Panacibacter microcysteis: one gene and its partners. The protein of the gene in region 3 interacts with the protein of the main gene of each other region in a pairwise test. Links are inferred from orthologs where the notes say so. Each region holds a gene or a part of one and is shown on either strand. Other genes may lie near its edges. The genes, in order: I5907_RS06780, I5907_RS04660 and dnaE.

Region 1 (7,481 bases), 1.5 Mb from region 3 along the record:
GATTGCTATTAAAAAAATAACCGTCTTACCGTTGATCCATTGTTTAATCATGCTTCTAAAGTATAGAATCTTTGATGCCTGAAAAATAAAAAACCCCGCAAAATGCGGGGGTTGGTAATATATAGAGAAACCTGAACTATCCAAATATGCCGCCTTTCTTCAATGCCTTTGTTCCTTCACCGATCTTAAAACCATTCTGGTAAATTTCTACCTTGTAATTTCCGGTCTGGTATTTACCAGCTTCGGGTTTCCAATCGAAGCTTACAGGTGTGCGTTTTCCCTGTTCGTATTCAACATTTACTTTACTGGTAAAAGTTTTATCTCCTTCTTCTCTTGTGGTAAATGTACCGCTCGATGAAGGCATTGTAATAGGTTTGCCATCGGGCCCGGTAACAGATACATACAATTCTTTTGAACCACTTGGAGAGATCCTGTTTTCATCAAGATCAAAAGATATTCTGAACACGTCTACACGTCTTGCTGTAGTGGTAGTTTTTTCTTTACCACTGTTCTTGATATCAATAGGTGTGATATTGATATTAGAAGCGTGTAGTGTTGAACCAATATCTTCAACATGTGCTTTTTCCTGTTGTGTGGAAGCAAGATTTTGCTCTACAACAGCTTTCTGTGCAGTTACAGTATCTCTTTCTGCGGTTACACGCTGGTTTGTTTCAGTAAGCTGCGTATTTTCAAGTTTCAACCTTTCAACTTCTGCAACCAGATCATTGATCTTACCATTGAGTTCGGCGATCATTGACTTAGCTTTTGAAAGGTCTGCATTCTTCTTACCAAGCTCTGACTTGATATTTGATTTTAGTTTTTCAATTTCTTTCTGGCGGTCAGTTAATTCTGAAGTTAACTGTGTATTGCTGCCGGTAAGAGAATCCATACGGGCCAGTGCATCATTGTATTCTTCCTGTATTTCATTGCGGGCAGAATCAACGTTTGAATATTGTGTTTGTAGTTGTGTAATTGTTTCTTTAGATTTACTCTTATCATACACAACATAACCCCAGGTACCAAGTAGTGCAGCTATTAATAAACCATAGATAAGTTTACGATTGTCTTTAGGTGGCTGCTGTTGCGGTGTAGAACCGGCAGATGGATAATTTGTATAGCTCATATTAATAAGAAATTTAAGTGTTTATATGACAAATGTTTATGGTGCTGATTCTATTTATAACTTATTGGTAATTGACATTGAAACTGTGCCTCAGTACCGGGATTATGCGCAACTCCCGGAAGCCTGGAAAAGTCTCTGGAGCGACAAGATTTCCAAAACCGTGCCAGAAAATGTTTCGCCTGAAAACGCTTACCAGCAAAGGGCTGGCATACTTGCAGAGTTTGGAAAAGTGATTTGTATAAGCACCGGATTCTTTCATAATAATGAAGAAAATAAGCCATCACTACGCTTAAAAAGTATTTCAGGAGACGATGAGGGATTGCTGCTTCGGTCATTTATTGAGATAACAGATAAGTGGCATAAACATAATAAAAATTTTCAATTTGCAGGACATAATATAAGAGAGTTCGATATTCCTTATTTGTGCAGGCGTATGCTCATCAATCATATACCGCTTCCTTCATATCTCAGCTTCCAGGGTGCAAAACCATGGGAAGTGAAGATGACAGATACGCTGCAGTGGTGGAAATTTGGCGATTACAAACATTATACATCACTTCACCTGCTGGCAAATGTATTGGATGTGCCTACTTCAAAAACAGATATTGATGGCAGCCAGGTGCAACATGTTTACTACGAGGAAAAAAACCTACCGAGGATTGTTGAATATTGCCAGCGGGACGTGATTGTTGTAGCCAACCTGATACTGCGGTTCAAAAACCTTCCGCTGCTTACTGATAACGACATAACCATTGTTTCCTGATGTGCACAACTAAATCTTAAACCACAGATCGAAAACAGTGAACATTATTATCTTGCAGTGTTATGGACAAATTTATTGTTTCGGCAAGAAAATACAGGCCACAAACCTTTGACACTGTTGTTGGCCAGGCCCACATTACCACCACGCTCAAAAACGCTATCAGGAATAACCAGCTTGCGCATGCTTTTCTGTTTTGTGGTCCGCGTGGCGTAGGTAAAACAACCTGTGCACGTATACTTGCCAAAACAATCAATTGCGAGAATCTTCAGCCGGATGGTGAAGCATGCAACGAATGTCATTCATGCAAAAGTTTTAACGATGGAATTTCTTTGAACATTCATGAACTGGATGCCGCTTCGAATAATTCTGTGGATGATATAAGATCTCTTGTAGAGCAGGTGCGCTTTGCACCACAGGCAGGTAAGTACAAAGTATATATTGTAGATGAGGTACACATGCTTAGCGCAAGCGCATTCAATGCATTCCTTAAAACACTGGAAGAACCGCCACCTTATGCTATATTCATTTTAGCTACTACAGAAAAGCACAAAATACTTCCTACCATTTTATCGCGTTGCCAGATCTTCGATTTTAAACGTATTACAGGAAATGATACCGTAGAGCACCTGCAGGAAATAGCCGATAAGGAAGAAATAAAAGCAGACAAAGCTGCATTGCAGGTAATAGCACAGAAAAGCGAGGGTTGCATGCGGGATGCACTAAGCATTCTGGACAAAATCGTAAGCTTTACCAACGGCGAAGTAACATACCAGAATACGCTGGAGCATTTAAATATTCTTGATCACGACTACTATTTCCGTTTATTGGAGCACCTGCTGCAACAGGATCTTGCAGCGGCTATGTTGCTGTATGATGAGATCAATAAAAAAGGTTTTGAAGGCGACATGGTGCTAAATGGCTTTGCAGAATTTATACGAAACATACTGGTATGTAAAGATGTAAAGGCCGCAGCATTACTGGATGTGGTAGAAGGTATGCAGGAAAAATACACTTCGGTAGCGAAAGCCACCGGCCTTTCCTTTTTGGTAAGTGCTTTGAACATTTTGAACGAAGCGGAAATTAACTACAAGATGGCCCGCAACAAAAGACTGCACGTGGAAATGGCGCTGATTAAACTCAACTTTTTGCAACAGGCCATTGAACTTTCCACAGATAATGGTACCGTAATTAAAAAAAAACGGCTTGACGGCCCTGTAGCTTATAAAATTAAAAACATCAATCCTTTGCAGGTAAAGGCAGCGGCTACAGATGCCAAACCCGCCACTCAGCAGTCGTCCAGGTTATACATACAGGAAGAAGTACAGCCGGAAACAAAACCAGCAACAAAGCCAAAAGCCAATACAGCCACGGCAACCGTGGCAGCAAAACTACCTGTTAATGGTGCACAATCTGCAGCGGCCGCAACCGCCCGGCCTGCGGTTGGCAAGGTAAGCCTGCTCGAAACTTTAAGGGCCAAAATTGGCGACCAGTACAATATTGAGGAGATCAAAGAAGCAGAAGCGCTGGAACTAAACAAACTGCAGGATACCTGGAACCAATATGGCTTAAAGATGGAAGAGCAACAAAAGCATTCTTCTGCCAATACGTTTAAGCTTGCAAAGCTTAATATAGAAACAGATAATTTCTTCACCGTGGTTGTGCATGCCATTACGCAACAGCGCTTTATAGAACAGGAAAAGATGTTGCTGGCAGATTTTGTACAGCAGGCTTTCAACAACCGCAGTATTACCTTTAAAGTACTTGTAGAGCAGGGAGAAGAGGAAGAAGTACCGGCAAACCTTGTACTCAACAGCCGGCAGCGCTTTGAGAAGATGGCCGAAAGGTATCCCTTGTTAAGAGACCTGAGAGATAAATTACGGCTGGAACTGGATTACTGATTTTTATGTACCCGGCACCTGTACACATATTGAACTTCCGTTGCGTCGCACTCTTGTACGGCAGGAACTTTGCCGGGCAATGCGAAGACTGAAGCGAAGTCATGGTCATGAATGGTTCCAGCAAAAGGGAGCAGTCTTTACCAGGCGCATGCAGGTTGCTGTTCTTTTCACCTTTGTCTTAGTGCGTACAGGCCGGCTAAACAGAACGCCACAGCTGCCATAAATGAGGAACCCTGAAGGGAGTGACACAACAGGCGATGCCATAGAAAACCATAGCCCGCTACATAAAAACCCGGCTTTACATAAGGTATATGCTACTTATTTTAAAAGTGCCCGCACATAACCCATCTATTTCATTAATTTTGCCATCCTTTAATGCCTAAGTATGCAGGATTTGCTGGAAAAAATAGATAAAACACGCCTTCCGAAACACGTGGCCATTATAATGGACGGTAACGGTCGCTGGGCCAGGGAAAAAGGCCAGGACAGGTTATACGGTCATTTCCATGGCGTGGAAAGTGTACGGAATATTGTTGAAGGCGCCGGCGAAATTGGCATTCAATACCTCACTTTATACGCTTTTAGTACCGAAAACTGGGACCGGCCGGCACAGGAAGTTACCGGTTTAATGGAGCTGCTTATTGAAACCATTAAGAAAGAAGCTGCCGATCTTAAAAAAAACAACATAAAGCTCCATGTTATTGGTGACATGAGCATGTTGCCGGACAGGGCACGGAAGGAACTGCAGGAAGTACTCGATGAAACCCACGACAACACCAGCATGCACCTGATTATGGCACTTAGCTATAGCAGCCGCTGGGAGCTGGTAAACGCCGTAAAAAATATTGCTGTTGATGTAAAAAATGGCAAAATTGAACCTGAAACCATCAACCAAGATACGTTGCAGCGTTATTTAACCACCAGCGAATTCCCCGATCCTGAACTAATGATAAGAACCAGCGGTGAATACCGGATCAGCAACTTTCTTTTATACCAGTTAGCTTATGCAGAATTGTATTTTACAAATGTCAGGTGGCCTGATTTCAGGAAAGAGAACCTGTACGAAGCAATTATTGATTATCAAAACAGGGAACGCAGATTTGGTAAAACAGGAGAGCAGGTAAAGACTGAACCGGTGCATTAAATTAAAATAAGCACCGTTTGTTTTAACAAACAGTTTTGACACAATTCTGAATAATCCTTTTAATTTGCCCAACTTAAAATCTTAAGCGTCTGCAATAACCATAAAACATAACTGCAGAAGCATTTTCAAACACGAACCGGATGCAGCGATTTTATAAGTCTTTATTAGCGCTATTTGTTTTTGGTTTATCAGGTCTTGCAGTTGAAGCCCAGGTTGCCGATACATCAATTACATCTTTAGATCCAGAACTGCTTAATATTTTAAACCAGACCACCCCTCAGAAATATAAAATTGCTGATATAAAGGTTACAGGCAACAAATATTTTGACCAGGCCCTGCTTACATCGGTAGCCGGTTTAAATGTTGGTGACGAAGTAACACTGCCCGGCGGTGATAATTTTGCAAAAGCGATCAACAAACTCTGGGCGCAGAATTACTTTAGCGATGTGGCCATTTATCTTACAAAACTGGACGGCAATAATATTTCGATAGAAATCAATGTAACAGAAAGGCCCCGCTTATCTAACTATTACCTGCGCAACGTAAATAAATCTGAGCAGGATGATCTTGGCCCTAAAACAGGGTTAGTAAAAGGACGTGTGGTTACGGAAAACATGAAGCGTACCGCTATTGACGCGATTGACAAATTTTATTTTGAAAAAGGTTTCCGTAACGTAAAAGTAAACATTGAGACCATAAGGGATACAACGCTTGAAAACTCGGTGGTTTTATACCTTTATATAAATAAAGGCAGTAAAGTAAAGATCAACCAGATCAACCTTATTGGCAATGAAACAGTGAATGAGCTTAAGCTGAAAAAGCAAATGAAGGGTACAAAAGAAATGACCCGCTTAACACTGTTTCCACCCAAAGACTCTGGCGGTATTGCCAATCCTTCCCGTTATACTTTCAGCGAATACCTGCACGACAAAGGATACCTTACTTTTACCAAAACACGCCGGGTACTTGACCCCTATGTACGCCTGAAGATTTTTTCCAACGCAAAATTCGATGAGAAGAAATACGAAGAAGACAAAGAAAAAATCATTGAATACTACAACTCGCTGGGTAACCGGGATGCAGCCATTGTTCAGGATAAAGTGTATTCAAATGCCAGGGGAAATATCAATATTGATCTTAAAGTTGATGAAGGGCACAAATACTATTTTGGCAATATTACCTGGAAAGGCAATTCTAAATATTCCGATTCTTTGCTTACCGTTATTCTTGGTGTGAAGAAAGGAGATATTTACAATGCCGAGTTACTGAATAAAAAACTTGGTAAAAGTATTTCTCCTGAGGGTGGAGACATTAGCGGGTTGTATATGGATGATGGCTATCTCTTCTTCCAGGTTAACCCGATTGAGACCGCTGTTTACAATGATACCATCGATTTTGAGATCAAGATACAGGAAGGCCCACAGGCCAGATGGAAAAATGTTCGTATTGCGGGCAATGACCGTACAAAGGAATATGTGATAAGGCGCGAACTTAGAACATTACCGGGTGAGAAATTCAGCCGTAGCGATGTGATCCGTTCTCAGCGTGAGATTGCCAACCTCAGCTTCTTCGACCAGGAAAAGATTTCTCCCAATATTGTTCCAAACCCGGAAGATGGTACAGTAGATGTTACCTGGAATGTGGTTGAAAAATCCAGCGACCAGCTTGAGCTTAGCGCAGGTTTTGGTGGCGGTATTGGTCTTACTGGTACGGTAGGTGTTTCGTTCAATAACTTTTCAATAAAAAACATCTGGAACAAAAAAGCATGGGATCCGTTACCCGTTGGTGATGGCCAGAAGTTAAGCCTGCGTGTACAAAGTAATGGCCGTGCTTACCGTTCTTACAACGTATCATTTACTGAACCATGGCTGGGTGGCAAAAAAAGAAACGCGTTCACCGTAAGTTTTTACGATACAAAATTTGCCAATGCTTACGATTACACAACCGGTACCTATACCAAGGCAGCGGCCGACACTTCTTTTTTCAAAACAACAGGTGCTTCTATTGGTTTACAAAAGCAGTTGAAATGGCCTGATGACTATTTCTCTTTTGGAGCCTCATTAAGCTTTGCACGTTATAAACTGAAGAACTATCCAATTTCACAAACATTGAAATTGCCCGATGGTAGTTTATTCAGGAACGGTTTTTCCAACAACCTTAGTCTGAGGTTGAACCTTACAAGGTATTCGCTCGATCAGCAGATATTCCCCCGCACAGGTTCCAATTTCAACCTGAGCCTTGCATTAACACCGCCTTACTCTTTGTTTAACAAGAATATCGTTAATTCATCTAATCCATATAGCTGGATCGAATACCACAAATGGCGCTTTACCGGCGAGTGGTATGTACCAATTGGTAAACCGGCAGGTGAAGAAAGAAACAGGCAGTTTGTACTTAAGCTTGCTGCCAAGTTTGGTTACCTTGGCCGCTACAACAAAGACCTCGAAATTTCTCCGTTTGAAAGGTTCCAGGTGGGTGATGCAGGCCTTAGTAACACTTACGCGCTGCTTGGTTACGATATCATTGCACAAAGAGGTTACCCGGTATACGAAA
Region 2 (7,445 bases), 1.0 Mb from region 3 along the record:
ACGTTTAAAGTAAAGGCATCAGCGGTTTTTTTCCATTCGCTTGTAATAGTACCCCTTATGGATTGATAACTGCCTTTAGCCCATCTAAGATCACCAGCAGGCTGAGGTTTTATAATGATCGTTTTAAAGCCCGGAGATGCAGGATTGATACCAAGCAGTGAGCGATAAAACCATTCGTCAACAGAGCCAAACATCGGGTGGTTTTGAGACGGGCTGCTTTCGGGGTAGGCCCATGTTTCCCACAAGGTGGTAGCACCATTGTTTATCATGTTCAGCCAGCCCGGGTAGCCCCGCTGGTCAGTAATGGTATACGCGATATCGTTCCTGTTGTATGTTCTCAGCACATCAAACATCATTTTAGTGGAGAAGATACCGGTGCTTACATGCATGTGGTGTCTTTCAAACTCTTTCATCAATACATCGAATGCGGCTTTTTTGTCTGGCGCAAGATCATACCACAGAGCAAGTATTTGTGCGCTCTGTGTTGCATTGTCGAATCTGCCGGTGTTGCGAACATTGTATTTGTATACGATTGCCTCTTTAATATCTTCAGCCAGCCCGCCGTATTGAATGCTGTCTGTTGTTTTGCCGAGTATGCCCGCAAATTCGGCTGCAAGCTTTGCATGGTTGTAATAAAAGCAGGAAGCGCTGAATGCATCCGGTTTTGTATCCAGTGCTTCATGGTCTCCAATATCCCAATAGAAAAGATTTTCAAAAGATTGCTTTTGTAAGAAAAGCATTTGCCTGGTAAAGGCATTGTAATGTTGCGCAATGATTCTTTTATCCCCATAAAAATCATAGAGCTGTTTTTGCAGGAATGCAAACCCGAGTTGCCAGCCCATTGGCCCGGACTCATCGCCATAGCCTCTGTCTGCAATACCTGTAAATGGCGCAATCTCTGTAATGCCACCACCTGGCCGTTGTTCGTTGGCAAAATCTGTAACCGCTTTGGTATAAAACTGCGCCATATTGTAGTTATAGATAAAGGCATTTGAGCTTACAACCATATCTGCACCATAACCCATTTTTTCACGTGCAGGGCAATCTGACTGCACACTGAATATGTTGCTAAGAAATGTCCATTGTATTACTTCGTGCAACGTGTTGAACTGTTCATTCGAACAACTGAATGTTCCGTTTACATTCACTGCACTGTTCATGCGTAAACCTTCGAAGTTTTCTATGGTTGGTGTACCGGGCCAGCCTGTTACTTCCACGTAACGAAAGCCGTGAAAAGTAAAGTGCGGGTTCCATGATTCTGTCGCTCCTCCCTTCAGTATATAGCCGTCTTCCTGCCACGCTGTTTCAGGGGCACCAGGTGGGGCCTTGATAGCGCCTTTTTTTATTTGTGTCATTACAGATGTCATGTAATTCAGTGAACCATTCGTGTATACATCCTCACCAAAGCGCATGGTAATTTTGTCTCCCTCGTTACCGGTTACATGTATTCTTACAACACCAGCAAAATTTTGCCCCATATCTACTATAAAAGTGTCTTTGCCCTGTTCATATATTTTTACCGGCTTAATCGTTTTTGTTACCTGTATTGCAGGCTGCATTTGCGCTTTTAATGTGCCATCAGGGCCATTCACCTGCACAGCCTGCTTCCATGCTGTTTTATCAGCCTGTAAAGTGTTCCAGCCGGGCTGCTCCAGGCGGGCGTCATATTTTTCACCGAGGTAAACATTGTTGTGCGTTACAGGCCCGGGAGCTGTAAGCCACGATTCATCAGTAACGATTTTATCAACGGAACCGTCTTTGTAAGTAATATGTACTTCTGCTTTTACGCAGGGCCTGCCTGTCTGCTGGTAATCACGCAGGTCCCAGCGGCCGAAGAATTTTATTGGTAAAGGGTTCCACCATCCTGCACCGAGCGCGATTGCTGCAACGTTTATGCCTTGCTGTACCATAGGGGTCACATCATATACCGCATACAGTACCTCTTTTTTATAAGTGGTAAAGCCAGGGTCGAGCACATGGTTCCCCACTTTACGGCCGTTTAAATATGCTTCATAATAACCCAGCCCGCTTATGTATAATTTTGCTGCAATTATTTTTTTACTGCCTTTAAATGTTTTCCTAAACAGTGGCATCCGATCTTCCTTAAAGCGGTCTTCGTCACGTGCAGGATTCCTGGAGCCATCACTGATCCATTTTGCCGTCCAGTCTGCTGGTGAAAGCATGGCCGTTTCAAAGATGTTTACAGCACTCCATGCTGATGCTGTACCGTTTTGATCGTACACCCTTACACGCCAGTAATATTTTGTAAAAGACGTAAGAGGGGCACCTGCATATTCAATTTGTATATTGTCAGATGAAGCGATCTTTCCTGTAGACCACTCTGTGGCTTTACCGTGCTCAACGTCTGCAGGTGTTTTACTTACAATAATTTCATAAGCCGTTTGCAGCGCATTTCTTTCCGTGCTGTTGAATGTCCATGCAAAACGTGGGTTCGCAATATCTATACACAGCGGGTTCTCAATATATTCACAGGTAAGATTTACAGGCTGTAAGGCCACATAGGCATGCGCCCGGAACACACAGGTTAGAGCCAGCAAAAGAAGCAAAGCGTTTTTTTTCACGGCAACATATTTTAGACGTGTAAATTAAACCAGTTTAGCTTCTAAAGCTAAAGCATAGTGCAGCATAGCAGATTGAAGCATTCTGATATAGTTGTATGAAATGTTTGGCCACGGGATTATTTGCTGATCGCCAAAGCTGCCATAAAAGAGGAACGCAGAAGTGAGTGACACAACAGGCGATGCCACGAAGTGCAGCTGCTTAGTGCATCAGTTTTTCAACGGCTGTTTTCAATGTTTCAGCTTTTTTTGCAAAACAGAAACGCACCACCTTATTGTCTGTAGCCTCTTTGTAGAAAGCACTCAGCGGAATGGCCACCACGCCTTTTTCTTTTGTTAGGCGCATCACAAAATCTTTATCGCTTTCATTACTTATGGCCGCGTAGCTGTAGCATTCAAAATAACTTCCGTGAGAGGGTATCAGTTCAAAAGGTGTAGCCGCCATCAACGTTCTGAGATAGTCTCGTTTTTGCTGCATTTGCGAACCGAGTTGCAAGTATGCATCTTCGTTTAACAGGTACTCCGCCAATGCATATTGTACCGGTGCATTGCAGGAGAAACAATTAAACTGGTGTACTTTTCTAAACTCTTTCATCAGTGCCGGGGCGCTTACGCAATAACCGATCTTCCAGCCGGTGCAATGGTATGTTTTGCCAAACGAAAAGCATACAAATGCCCGCTGCAGCAATGCAGGATAGCGTAGTATGCTTTGGTGTTCTATGCCATCAAACACAAGGTGCTCATATACTTCATCGCTTATAATGTAGAGATCATGCGCTTCGGCAATTGCCTGTAGCTCCTGCATGTCAGCAGCAGTAAGTACGGCACCGGTAGGGTTGTGTGGCGAGTTAATAATGATCGCTTTTGTGCGTGGAGAAACCTGTTGCCTTACTTCATGCCACGGAATGTTGTAAGCAGGAAACTGTAATGATATTCTTATGGCTTTGGCACCATTGATCTCTATGTTGGGAATATAACTGTCGTAAGCCGGCTCAAATACAATCACTTCATCGCCTGCATGCAGTATGGTTGTAAGAGCCGTGTAAATTGCATACGTACCGCCGGGTGTAACTGTAACCTGGCTTGCAGCATCTACAGCGGTGTGGTACAGTTTCTCAATTTTAGCGGCAATACGCTGCGTAAGCAATGGCAGTCCATTCATGTGTACATACTGGTTGTGCCCGTCCTGCATGGCTTTGTTTACAAGATTGGTAAGCTCGCTGCTCATGGGAAAATCGGGAAAACCCTGCCCGAGATTGATTGCCTGGTGCTCCAGCGCAAGCTGGCTCATAACAGTAAAAATGGTTGTACCAACATCCGGAAGTTTTGATAGCATGTACACAAAAGATTTGATCAAATGTACAGGCAAAGGCGCTTTGCTGCAAGCACTAACTGATAATTATCGCCTGCTGTTTATTTAAAGCAGCAGTATTTGTGGGTAAGCTGTGGTTTTGCATGGCATCACCTGTTGTGTCACTCACTTGTGCGTTCCACTTTTATGGCGGCTGCTGCGTTGCGTGTCAGCGGCGTGGCTGCAAGTTTGTAGCGGCATTATAAAAACAGTGCTTCGGCCTGCTGAATGCTTTCGGGCTTACCAACGTCTATAAACTTACTGTCTGAATGATCGAAAGCCTGTATTCTTTCTGATGCTGCAAGAGAAAGATATACATCCACCATAGAGAATTTGCCTTGTTGCTGCATAACATCGAAAATGCGGTTGCTTAGCACATGAATACCGCTAAACGCTTTTTGGTGCAATACTTCTGCGGGTCTTGCAATTCTTTCTTCACCGGTGTTAACGTTGCGCCAGCCACATAGCCTTTTATGATCGTCAAATAAAAAATAGCGGGAGGTTTTACGCCGTGTAACTGCCAGTGTAGCCAGCGGCTGCTGAGCGTTGTGCAGGCTGATCATTGCTGAAAGGTCGAGATCTGTAAGTACATCGCAGTTTAGCAGTACAAATGTTTGCGCATCCTGTAAAAAGGGTCTTGCTTTTTTTAAACCGCCGCCTGTTTCCAGTACAGCGTCTGTTTCGTCGCTTATTACAACATTGCTGCCCCAGCCCTGGTGTTGCGCTATTATGCCGGTTAGCTGGTCTGCAAAGTGGTGTACGTTTACAACAACATCGTAAATGTTGTGTTGCTGCAGGTACATAATATTACGTTGCAGGAGTGTTTTATTATTTATAACAGCCAGTGCCTTGGGGTGTTTATCTGTAAATGGTTTAAGCCTTGTGCCGAGGCCTGCTGCCAATATCATTCCTTTCATTATTTAAAATTATTTGCGGGGTATTTGTATTGCCAGCCAGCCATTACGTATGCTGATGGCGCCGGAGCTGCTGAATAATGTTTTATTGTACAAGTGTGCGACGCAAGGAACGATTCCACCCGTTATGCTGCCGGGTACATCATTTCATCACTACTGCGGGCGTACCCAGTTTTGTTCATTACAATGTTCCAGCTCTATCTTAACCTTGTATTTGTTCTTAAGATGCCTGGCTGTTTGTTCTGCCGCATACACGCTTCTATGCTGGCCGCCGGTACAACCAAAATTTACAGACAAGCTCTCAAAGTTGCGTGTGATATAATCTTCAACCGAGATATCTACAAGATCGAAAACACTGTTTAGAAAAGTGGTCATCCGGGTTTTTTGTTCCAGGAAATCCATTACCCGTTTGTCTTTACCTGATAACGTTTTGTACTCAGCAAAACGGCCGGGATTGAGCAATCCGCGACAATCGAATACAAAGCCGCCACCGTTGCCGCTGTTGTCTTCCGGTATTCCTTTCTTGTACGAGAAACTTTTGATCTTTACAACAAGCGGTGTTTGTTCAGTTGCCTGCACCGTTTTAAAGCGGGCTGCAATGTCGTCTGCCACAATAATGTGTAGTATGCGGTCAAACTCAGGCAATGCAATGCCGGTTTGCCGGTGCGCCATAAAATACCGGAGGTTTTTTAATGCCAGGGGAATACTGGCAAGGAAGTGCGCCTTTCTTTCAAACAAGCCACGAAAGCCGTATGCGCCCAATACCTGTAAAAGCCTGATAAGCACGTAACCATTATACTGGCTGGTGAAGATGAGCCTGTTTACAGGTTTGTCAAGCAACGCATCGATCCTGTCCATGTAATAACTGAGCAGGCTGTCTTTCCACTCGTTGCTCAGTTCTGCTTTGGCCTGCCAGAGCAGGCTTGCAACATCGTATTGCAATGCACCCTGCATGCCGCCCTGGTAATCGATAAAGAAAACCTCATCGTTGTTTACGATAATATTACGGCTTTGAAAATCGCGGAACATAAAATATTTATACTCCGTTTTTGTAAGGTAGCTGCCAAGGGCTTCAAAATCATCGAGCATAGCCTGTTTGTCGTAAGGAAGCTGCAATGTATCCAGGAAATAATATTTAAAGTATAGCAGGTCGCTCATGATAGCCTGCCTGCCAAACTCTTTGGCAGTGAGACAACGGCCATAATCCAGCGCTTCGTGCCCTTTGATCTGTATGCGGGCAAGCTTATCAAGGCTTTTGCAAAACAGGCCATACACTTGGTCGTTGTGGCCATGTTGTTCCAGTTTATTCAGCAGGGAGTTTGTTCCCAGGTCTTCCTGTATGTAAATTGTTTTTGCTTCATTTACCGCGTATATGTGCGGTACAGGGAGGTCTTTGCTTTCGAAGTGCCGGCTGAAGTAAATGAACGTATCGTTCTCTTTTATATTGAGGCCATAGGTGGCAATGTATGTGTTGTTTTCATCATATACACGGAAATAGGTTCTGTCGCTGCCGCTTTGGGGCAGTTTGGTAATTGCAGTGCAGGGCTTGTTAAAGTGTTGTTCAAACAGGTTGGTAACCTCGTTTACAATTGCATCCATTAAGTAAAAAGTTTGGGGGTAAAAATAGAGGTTTATTTGTTTTACAAGGGCATGACAAACCTTAACACCGGAATTAAATGTAGATACATTAATTTTGCCGTTGATGTTACAGGCATTAGATATATTAAAAGTGGCCCACCGCAATACAATTGACCCGGGAATGAATTTATTGCACATGAAAGAGCAGTTCATTCCAGGTTCTATTCAATATGTTATTCGCCGGTATTACCCGCAGGACCAGTGGAAGAGTGACGATACGGGTATGATGGTATATCATTACAATGCCAAAAGGCCGGAAGATAATTTCCTGGAGTTACGGTTTTGCATCAGCGGCAATAAATACTGTTTTGAAAAGAGCTGTGCCAATTGTAATGAAACGCCTACCAATAACTGTAGCGGTAAACACGATAGTATAGATGTTTTTTCGTTTCACTTTTCTTCTACTTTCCTGTACCAGTTTGTACATAATGTAAAGCTGAGTAACCGTAAAGATGAAGTGCTTGCGTTTAAACATCCCAATTCCTTTACAAAGATTTTCCCGGTATGTAACCGTAAAAGAATGAGCCTGGATGGCTTGCTGAACCATAGCTACAGCGGCAGCCTCGAAAATATTTTCGTCAATGCCAAGGTGCATGAGTTACTGCTTTATAGCCTGGAATGCCTGGTTGATGAGAAAGAAGATGGCTTTACTTGTAAGTTCCTGGCAGATGAAGCTGGCAGGGACAGGATTTACCAGGCAAGGGAAATACTGCTGCAACACATCGGTGATCCGATTACCATAAAGGAACTGAGCCGTAAAGTAGCCATGAATGAATGTTACCTGAAGAAGGGTTTCAAGGAAATTTTTGGTACAACGATTTTCGATTTTTACCAGCAGCAACGTATGGAACATGCCAAATACCTGTTGTATGAAAAAGGATTGAGTGTTACAGATGTTTCTGCCCTGCTTGGTTACTCTTCTATCTCTCACTTTTCAGCAGCTTTTAAAAAGCACACCGGTTT
Region 3 (8,828 bases):
CCTTGGTATTGCGGGCACAAACAACTTTTCTAAGTTGCTGAAAATTTTTTATATGAAGCAATTGCTGTGCGCCGTCTCGTTTTTAGCTGTGCTGCATGCCACAGCGCAGGATGTGGTAGATTACCGCTACGCGCAAAGTGCGGTGCGTAACCAGAAAGGCCGTGGTACCTGTACTGCGTTCTCCATCTGTGCCGCACTGGAAACCTTTCCCGGTGTACCAGGTGATTTAAGCGAACAATACCTCTTTGCAAAAGCCAAGTTTGGAAGGCTCATGGATAAAGACACGGCAAGCATGGCTGATAACGAAATGCTGGAATACTACCTCGACATACTGGAAAAAAATGGCGTTATCACAGAATCGAAAATGCCGTATGATACCAATGCTGTAACCTTTACCAACGACAGGGATGTCTTTACCCAATTTTCAGATGTTACAAAAGGTTCACGTATTTACGACATGCTTACCTTCTACAATGTTACTTACCGGATTGCCAAAGATTCATACGCTTTTTATGCCGGTGACGATGCAAAGGATACAGAGCGCATCAAGTATTGGCTACGCAACGGTATCAAAGGCATACCGGTAAGTTATCATATTAATTCTGCAGCATGGTTCTCTCTGAGTAGTGATGCGCCGCTTATAACGCCTGACAGCATTGCGGCCATTGAATTGTATGGTGATACCATGTCTTACACCGCGGCAAAAAATGCGCAGCCAGACATCATTAGTAAAATACGTAACAACGAAGTTGGCCTCGTGCCGTTGTGGTCAAACGGTGTATTGGATGGTGGCCATGCAGTAACCATTGTGGGTTATAACCAGGATGGTTTTATCATCAAGAACTCATGGGGTAAATCCTGGGGAGAGCATGGTTATGCAGTTGTCAGTTACGACTATCACAAACTATGGTGCAAGAAAGCGCTCATTTTTAGCAGGTACAATGTAAACAGCAACTTTAAACCCAAAGCTGGTGAAACCTATGATGCGCAGGACATCTGCCTGAAAACGATGCCTATACTTTCCGCAGAAAATGAACCATTGATCGGGCTCTCGTTTTTGTATGACGGTGATAAACCTGCGCCTGCGTTTAAAAATATTACCATTAAATTTTATAGCACCAGCAGGGCAACCGCGGTGAAAAAACTGGTAGACAAAGCCGGCGTGTTAATTGTGCCCGGTGCTTATAATAATGGCTACTTTACTTTCAAAAAGCTTGATGTTGACTGGAACGATCTGTACAATAACCAGGTTAGTGCAGAAGTAACATTTACGCTTGCCAATGGAAAAGTCCTGACCAACACATACCCCATGCTCGAATGGAAAAACCGCACCCTAAAACCCGGTTACCTCGATGCTTTGAAGATCGATGGTGATATGTAGCATTACGCGCTATATTTTAATTGTATAAGTTATGTACCCTGCGGCAGTGCAGGTGGCATCGCCTGTTGCGTCGCACTCTTGTACGGTTGAATATATTGCAGCACGCATAACCTCATCTGCGTGTTGCTGTAGTTACATAGAATCAACTTTGGGCAACGCTGCCACGACTGACTTTTTTACCGGCATATAGCTATGGTTGCGCTGCCACTGGTGGTTGAATGGTGTGGCGGCAGATCATGAACGTTTCCGCATTGTTGCTTTAAAGGCTTGTGTGTTGGCTAAGGATGCTGCGAAGACTGAATTAATACTTGAGTTTTGATGGATTTTGTTTCGTGCCCCAAAAGAGCAAAATTTCTATTTGTTTTTTCCTGGGCTTATAATGATAAATTAACTGCGTGTGTTTATCCAGGATACCTATTCTTACATTCTTTCTTTTAAGTGAAGGGCGACACATTTCAGGATAACGTTTTAGCAGCAATAACATTTCTTCTGTACGGGTTACAAATTTTTCAACTTCTTTCTCCGACCATGCCTGCTTCAGATAATCTACTATTTAACTAAAGCTGATTTTAGCGCTGTCTGTCCAGCATATTTCCAGTACTACTTCTTCAGCCATTTCTTATACTTTTTCATTACTTCATCATGCGGCGTAAGTTTACCTGCTTTCATTTCAGCCAAAGATTTATCTATTGCATTTTGCTGCTCTTCACTAATTTCATCCCACCAGTCCTGTTGATCTTTCATAAATGTTTTTACAACAGAAAGAACTGTTCTTTTTTGTTTCTCATTTAATCGCGGCAGGTATTCCGCAATTTCTTTATCGAGTGTTTTAGCGGTATTCATAACCAAAGAATTTCTGATTATTTATTGTAATAACTGATTTGTTTATTTCAAATATACTGAAAACTGCTGAGTGAAATTTTGGATTGGTTTACAAAGGCACAGGATGTTAAACACAAAAGCTGCGCCTCAATCCTGCGCAAACATCAGGTTGATATACTCAGACCAACTGGGGAGAATTTTATTCAGCTTATTCTTATTGCTTTATACTTAGTTGACGATATGCCATTTTTATTTTCTACTCTTATAAAATATGTCCCGCTTTTAAATTCGCTCGTGTTAAGTGGTAATTCCTCTGACATATCGGAAACATTGTATTCTATTTTTGTTATTATTCTGCCAGAAATATCCATTGCTGTGATTTTGTTCTGTCCTGCTACGGTAGGCTTAATATGTAAGATATCTTTTCTTCTATCGGTCGGTGTCCTCACCGACCGAAACTGTACAATCATTCCGGTTTGTGAGGGCACAAACCGGTAGAGCGTTTTTGTTCAATCTACAATCAAACCGTACAAGAGTGCGACGCAACAGAAGCTTAATAGTAGCAATGCTGCCTGGCTCACAAAAACTAAAAAAATTTATACTCGAAACACGTAACTAACCCGCCAGCCCAACGCTTACTTCCACATCAGGGTTGGTCATCAGGTAGCCGGCCATTTCTTCATTCATGGTAAAACCTTTTTCAAGTGTGTACAAAGTAATCTTCAGATTGTCTATAGGGTCGTACACATTGAAACGAAGGGAATGCTTGCCGGGATTTGCTTTTACATTGCTATCTATAAAATCTACAAAATCTTTGGTTACAGAAGCGGGTGTCAGGTTTACTTCCACCTGCCTGGTAAGTACCTGTTTGGCTGTTTCGAGCAACATAATATTGCTTACTTTAAACTCGTATTGGTCGCTGTTGAAACGTTGTTTGAAAAAACCATTGATGAGCAGGTTGTATCCTTTATTGAGGTAATTCTGGAAACGGGTATAGTCGTCGCTCCACAACATGAGCTCAGATTTACCACTGAAATCTTCTATGCTAAGTGCACCAAAGTTCCTGCCCGTTTTAGTAACGCGGTGCTGTGCATCTACTACAAGACCGGCTATGCGGAAACTACGGTTTGCATTGGCTGCAATAAGGGTGGAAGAATCTTTTATTTCATTAAAGTCGGCAAGGTTCATAATGCCGTAATGCTTTAATTCAAACTTGAAGTGATCCAGCGGGTGGCCGCTCATAAACATGCCCGTTACCTCTTTCTCAAAATCGAGTTTTTCGGTAAGCGTCCACTCTTCGCATTGCGGCAGTTTGGGAGTGGCAATTTCTGGCATTACGCTATCGCCAAAAAGGCTGTTAGCGCTTTGGCTTTTGTTTGCCTGGAACACATTGCCAAAGCGGATGATTTTTTCGATACCTGTAAGCGGATCGCCCTGCGATACATAAAAATACTGGGCACGGTGTACATCTTTGAAACAATCGAAAGCACCTGCATATGCAAGGCTCTCCAAAGATTTTTTGTTTACGGTACGCTGGTTAACGCGCCTGATAAGATCGAAGATATCTTTGTAGGGGCCATTTTTTGCACGCTCTTCTATAAGGCTTTCGATGGCTGCTTCACCTACGCCCTTCAAACCCCCGAGGCCAAAACGTATTTCTCCTTTTTGGTTTACGGCAAAGCCTTTCAGCGATTCGTTGATGTCAGGACCAAGTACTTTTAAACCCATACGTTTACACTCTTCCATAAAGAAGGTGATCTTTTCTATGGCACCGGCATGGTTTAGTACTGCAGCCATATATTCACTTGGGTAATGAGCTTTGAGATAGCCGGTCTGGTAGGCCACAAAGCCGTAACAGGTAGAGTGCGATTTATTGAAGGCATACTGTGCAAACGCTTCCCAGTCTGTCCATACTTTTTCAAGTACGTTCTTATCGTGGCCTTTGGCAACGGCGCCATCCATAAACTTGCCTTTCATTTTGTCGAGCGTTTTACGGTCTTTCTTTCCCATTGCTTTGCGCAATACATCGGCATCGCCTTTGGTAAAGCCTGCAATGCTCTGGCTAAGCAGCATCACCTGTTCCTGGTAAACAGTAATACCGTAAGTTTCTTCCAGGTACTCTTTCATGTCGGCAATGTCATACACCACTGCTTCACGGCCATGTTTACGCGCAACATACTGCGGTATGTAAGCCATCGGCCCCGGGCGATACAGGGCATTCATGGCAATAAGGTCGGCGAATTTATCGGGTTTTAATTCACGCAGGTATTTCTGCATACCGGGGCTTTCAAACTGGAATGTGCCATTCGTTTCCCCGCGCTGGTATAGGAGAAATGTTTTCTCATCATCCAGCGGTATATTGTCAAGGTCGATTTTAACGCCGTGGTTTTTGTTAATCAGCTCCAATGCCGTTTTTAAAATAGACAACGTCTTTAAACCAAGAAAGTCCATTTTTATTACACCGGCTTCTTCAATAACGCTGCCTTCTATCTGGGTTACCCACAGGTCAGAATCTTTTGCAGTGGCAACAGGTATCAGTTCGGTAAGATCCCTTGGTGCAATGATGATGCCCGCTGCATGTATACCGGTATTTCGTACAGAACCTTCCAGGCGTTCTGCTTCGCGCAGTACCTGTCCGCGAATATCGTCACCTTTGTATATCTCACGGAGGCGTTTAATATTTTCCAACTCTTCGCCTCCATAGCCTTCTTTGTCTTCCAGCGATTTTTGACCTTCTTTAGCTTCTTTGGAAGTCATGGGTGCGGTGAGTACGCGGCCCAGGTCTGTACCCGGCCTGTCGGGCACCATCTTGGCCAGTGCATTGCTTTCGCTCAGGGGCAGATCCATTACACGCGCCACGTCTTTTATACTCATTTTGGCGGCCATGGTACCATAGGTAATGATCTGCGCTACCTGGTTCTTCCCGTATTTATCCACCACGTAATTGATTACACGCTGGCGGCCGTCATCATCAAAATCCGTATCTATATCCGGCATTGACTTACGATCCGGGTTCAGGAAACGCTCAAACAGCAGGTTATACTTAATGGGATCTATATTGGTTATACCAATACAATATGCAACGGCACTGCCTGCTGCAGAACCACGGCCGGGGCCCACAAATACACCCATGTCCCGGCCGGCTTTTATAAAGTCGCTTACAATTAAAAAATAACCGGCAAAGCCCATTGTTTTAATGGTAAACAATTCAAAGTCGAGCCTTTCGCTTATCTCTTCAGTTATTTCTCCGTACCGCTGCCTGGCCCCTTCGTAAGTTAAGTGGTGCAGGTAGTTCCATTGGTTTAGATTGCTGTCGTCTGTGGTTTGAAATTCTTTTGGGATAGGAAAGGCGGGCAGCAGAATGTCTTTTTTCAGGTTGAGTACCTCCACCTTATCAACGATGGCTTGTGTATTTTCAAGCGATTGTGGCACATCACTGAATAGCTGCGCCATTTCATCCTGCGTTTTAAAATAAAACTGGTCATTGGGAAATTTGAAACGACGGTTCTTAACATTAGCGTCGTCGTTTACAAAATCATCAAAACCCGGTGTGCTTTGTTTTTCACCGGTATTGATGCACAGCAGGATATCATGGGCGTTATAATCATCTTTATCTGTGTAGTGGCTGTCATTGGTGGCAATGGCAGGCACATTGTACTTTTTGGCAAACTTCAGCAAAGTAGCATTGATCAGTTCCTGTTCCTTGATCTGGTGGCGTTGTAATTCTATATAATAATCATCGCCAAACATATCCAGCCACCATTTAAATTCTTTTTCTGCTGCTGCTTCCCCATCGTGTAAAATGGTTTGCGGCACATAGGCTCCAATGCAACAGGTAGTGGCAATTAAGCCTTCCTTATATTTTTCTATCAGCTCTTTATCTATGCGTGGGTATTTGCTGTACATGCCTTCTATAAAACCCAGGGAGGTAAGCTTTACCAGGTTTTCGTAACCCTTCTTGTTTTTTGCCAGCAATACCTGGTGATAGCGTTCGTCTTTCTGTTCCTTCGAAAATGTTTTCCTGTGCCTGTCTGCCACCACGTAAAACTCGCAGCCGACAATTGGTTTTACAACCGGCTCCAGTATGTCTTTGCCTTCCGGTGTTTTGCCTACAATTTTGGTATTGTTCCATGCCTGCTTTACAAATTCAAAAACGCCAAACATATTGCCGTGGTCTGTAATGGCCAATGCTGGCATACCGAGTTTACCGGCTTTTTTATAGAGGTCACTTATTCCTGCTGCGCCGTCAAGCAGGGAATATTGCGTATGTACGTGTAAGTGTGAAAATTGCATGAGTGTAAGCCGTTTTTTTTCTTCGTTGGTCAGGCGTCAAATTTCGCACTTTATAGCGTGGGGGAAGTGCAAAAAATTTATCCACATCAGGCGTTTTGCACATACGAAGTGTAAAAGTTCTGCACTTTACTTGTGTAAACTGGCCACGAAAACTATATTGCACCGGCATGAAAAGAGTACACTTATTATATCTTCTCTGCGCTATGGCTTGCGTTACCAGTTGTAAGAGTTTTAAAGCGACGACGACCGGCCCTTCTTCAACTGCTCCCAGGCCACGGCAAACCAGTAATAGTGCTGTCTTTATAGACGACATAAGTGTTACACCCGGCGAAAACAGGACATCTGTTACAACAAGTGAGCCCAAAAAGCCGGTGTTCAATAACAGGGTTGTTTCCGCTTCTAATGTAGATATTGAATCTGTACAGGGGGTACAGATCAGGTATGCTACCATGCTGGATGTACCCGTGGAGGCCCTTACCAATGTGCCTCTTTTGCAGGATTTGGATTATTGGTGGGGTACCAGGTATTGCATGGGTGGTTCCACACAAAATTGTATAGACTGCTCCGCATTTACACAAACTGTTATCAAAGATGTATATGCCGTGCAATTGCCCAGGACAGCAGAGGAACAATACAATGCGTCCACACCCATCGACTATGTCGATCTCAGAGAAGGTGATCTTGTTTTTTTTCAAACTTATGGCAGAACCATTTCTCATGTGGGGGTCTATATAGCCAACAATAAATTTGCCCATGCTTCTACCAGTGGCGGTGTTATGATCAGCGATCTGAATGAAGAGTATTGGAAAAAAAGATATCGTGCTGCGGGCAGGGTTACAAAATAGTTTTAGGGCTGACGGTACATTAAAAAAGGTTGCTGTGTAAGCAACCTTTTGTTTTTAAAAATCGTTTTCGTCTGCGCTTGGCCCATAACTGCCCGGTATTGGTATATTCAACAGCCGCAGGTAAACACCCAGTTGTGCCCTGTGGTGTATTGTTTGGCTAAACGACATACGTATTACTTCATATTTCGAAGACACGCTGTGAATTTTGTCTCCTGTTCTCAACGTCCAGTCTGGCAGAAGATCTTCTTCTTTTGCATTTTCAAGCGCAGCCCTTCCTTCTGCGTACGATTTTTCATAAAGCGCCAGTATATCTTCAGTGGTTGTAACTTCTGCAGGTGTGTAATCCATTCCTGCAAAATCAAGTTCTGTAGTGTTCAGTACCATGGCAGACCACGAGGGCAGTTCCGCAATATGTGTGGCAAGATTTTGCATACTCATACTTTTTTCATGCGGTTTCCAGCCAAACTTATCGGCGGGTACACGTTGTAACATTTTTCTTGTTGTTGCAGCTTCCTGCTCCATTTCTTTCAGCAGCAGGTTAATAATTGATAGTGCCATAAAGTGTGTTTTGTTTAATTGATATAACAAAGTAAACAACGTTGTATGACAGCCCTATGTCAACAGTATTTTTTACGTTGGAATTTTCTATGTACCCGGCAGCAGCAATGCTATTAAGCTTCCGTTGCGTCGCACTCTTGTACTGTATATCATTATGCAGCTGCGCCGGGTGGCATCAGCGCAGTTTACATGCAGAGATATTATTTATATAAAATATCTTTAGTATAAATCAACTGCATTTTATGAAAGCAGCTTCTCTGTTTATGTGTCTTTTTTTCTTTATGGCTGGTCATGCGCAAATATCTGAAACCGCAACACAACTGGATGACGTACTAACGTTGTTGTACAAGACAGATCGCTTTAATGGTACTGTACTATATGCCGAGAAAGGTAAAGTAGTGTATAAAAAAGCGTTTGGCATTACCGACTGCAGAACTGCGGAAATGCTTACCACAAAATCATCATTCAACCTCGCATCTGTAACCAAGCAATTTATATGTGTGGGCATATTAGTGCTCCAGGAAAAAGGCTTGCTGAACATAGATGATAATATAAAAAAATATATACCTGAATTGCCATACGACAGCATCAGTATCCGCAATCTTATGACCCACACTTCCGGTCTGCCTGAATATTTCGACCTCTTTCAGCGCTACCGCGGAACACTGGATACACTCACCAATGACATGTTGATAAAGCTTTTTGCGCAGCATAAGCCTGCACCTGCATTCCGGGCTGGCACCGGTTGGAGTTACTGCAATACAAACTATGTATTGCTGGCAAGCATTATTGAACGCGTAAGTGGCGAAGCGATTAAAGATTTTATATCAGTTAATATAACAACACCGCTGGGCATGCATGATACCTATGTGTACACTAATCTTATGCGTACCATACCCGCCAATCACGTTGCAGGTTTTACGCAGGTA

What was found.
Region 1: the proteins of dnaE (region 3) and I5907_RS06780 interact in binary tests that used the Escherichia coli proteins (3 or more experiments, as listed by UniProt). The link is inferred for Panacibacter microcysteis from one-to-one orthologs.
Region 2: the proteins of dnaE (region 3) and I5907_RS04660 interact in binary tests that used the Escherichia coli proteins (3 or more experiments, as listed by UniProt). The link is inferred for Panacibacter microcysteis from one-to-one orthologs.

What each region holds. Positions count from the first base shown.
Region 1 is NZ_JADWYR010000001.1:1,660,826-1,668,306, reverse strand. The notes cover bases 1,476-4,366. They hold I5907_RS06780 (DNA polymerase III subunit gamma/tau), read left to right. Parts: upstream 1,476-1,948; coding sequence 1,949-3,784; downstream 3,785-4,366. Other genes in these bases: uppS (undecaprenyl pyrophosphate synthase), read left to right, coding at 4,170-4,366; I5907_RS06785 (3'-5' exonuclease), read left to right, coding at 1,476-1,886. Outside these bases: I5907_RS06795 (sensor histidine kinase), read right to left, coding at 1-51; I5907_RS06790 (hypothetical protein), read right to left, coding at 137-1,123; more of I5907_RS06785, read left to right, coding at 1,149-1,475; more of uppS, read left to right, coding at 4,367-4,928; I5907_RS06770 (BamA/OMP85 family outer membrane protein), read left to right, coding at 5,069-7,481. UniProt on the Escherichia coli protein: Part of the beta sliding clamp loading complex, which hydrolyzes ATP to load the beta clamp onto primed DNA to form the DNA replication pre-initiation complex.
Region 2 is NZ_JADWYR010000001.1:1,160,351-1,167,795, reverse strand. The notes cover bases 1,849-4,703. They hold I5907_RS04660 (methionine aminotransferase), read right to left. Parts: upstream 3,916-4,703; coding sequence 2,782-3,915; downstream 1,849-2,781. Other genes in these bases: I5907_RS04655 (nucleotidyltransferase family protein), read right to left, coding at 4,131-4,703; I5907_RS04665 (family 78 glycoside hydrolase catalytic domain), read right to left, coding at 1,849-2,582. Also shown: more of I5907_RS04665, read right to left, coding at 1-1,848; more of I5907_RS04655, read right to left, coding at 4,704-4,847; I5907_RS04650 (RapZ C-terminal domain-containing protein), read right to left, coding at 4,998-6,443; I5907_RS04645 (helix-turn-helix domain-containing protein), read left to right, coding at 6,547-7,445. UniProt on the Escherichia coli protein: Shows aminotransferase activity with methionine and histidine as substrates, and to a lesser extent also with phenylalanine.
Region 3 is NZ_JADWYR010000001.1:165,633-174,460, reverse strand. What follows is about bases 2,619-6,856. They hold dnaE (DNA polymerase III subunit alpha), read right to left. Parts: upstream 6,497-6,856; coding sequence 2,819-6,496; downstream 2,619-2,818. Other genes in these bases: I5907_RS00735 (C40 family peptidase), read left to right, coding at 6,664-6,856; I5907_RS21980 (T9SS type A sorting domain-containing protein), read right to left, coding at 2,619-2,673. Outside these bases: I5907_RS00755 (C1 family peptidase), read left to right, coding at 53-1,381; I5907_RS00750 (hypothetical protein), read right to left, coding at 1,982-2,224; more of I5907_RS21980, read right to left, coding at 2,407-2,618; more of I5907_RS00735, read left to right, coding at 6,857-7,341; I5907_RS00730 (DinB family protein), read right to left, coding at 7,396-7,899; I5907_RS00725 (serine hydrolase), read left to right, coding at 8,142-8,828. UniProt on the Escherichia coli protein: DNA polymerase III is a complex, multichain enzyme responsible for most of the replicative synthesis in bacteria. This DNA polymerase also exhibits 3' to 5' exonuclease activity. The alpha chain is the DNA polymerase catalytic subunit.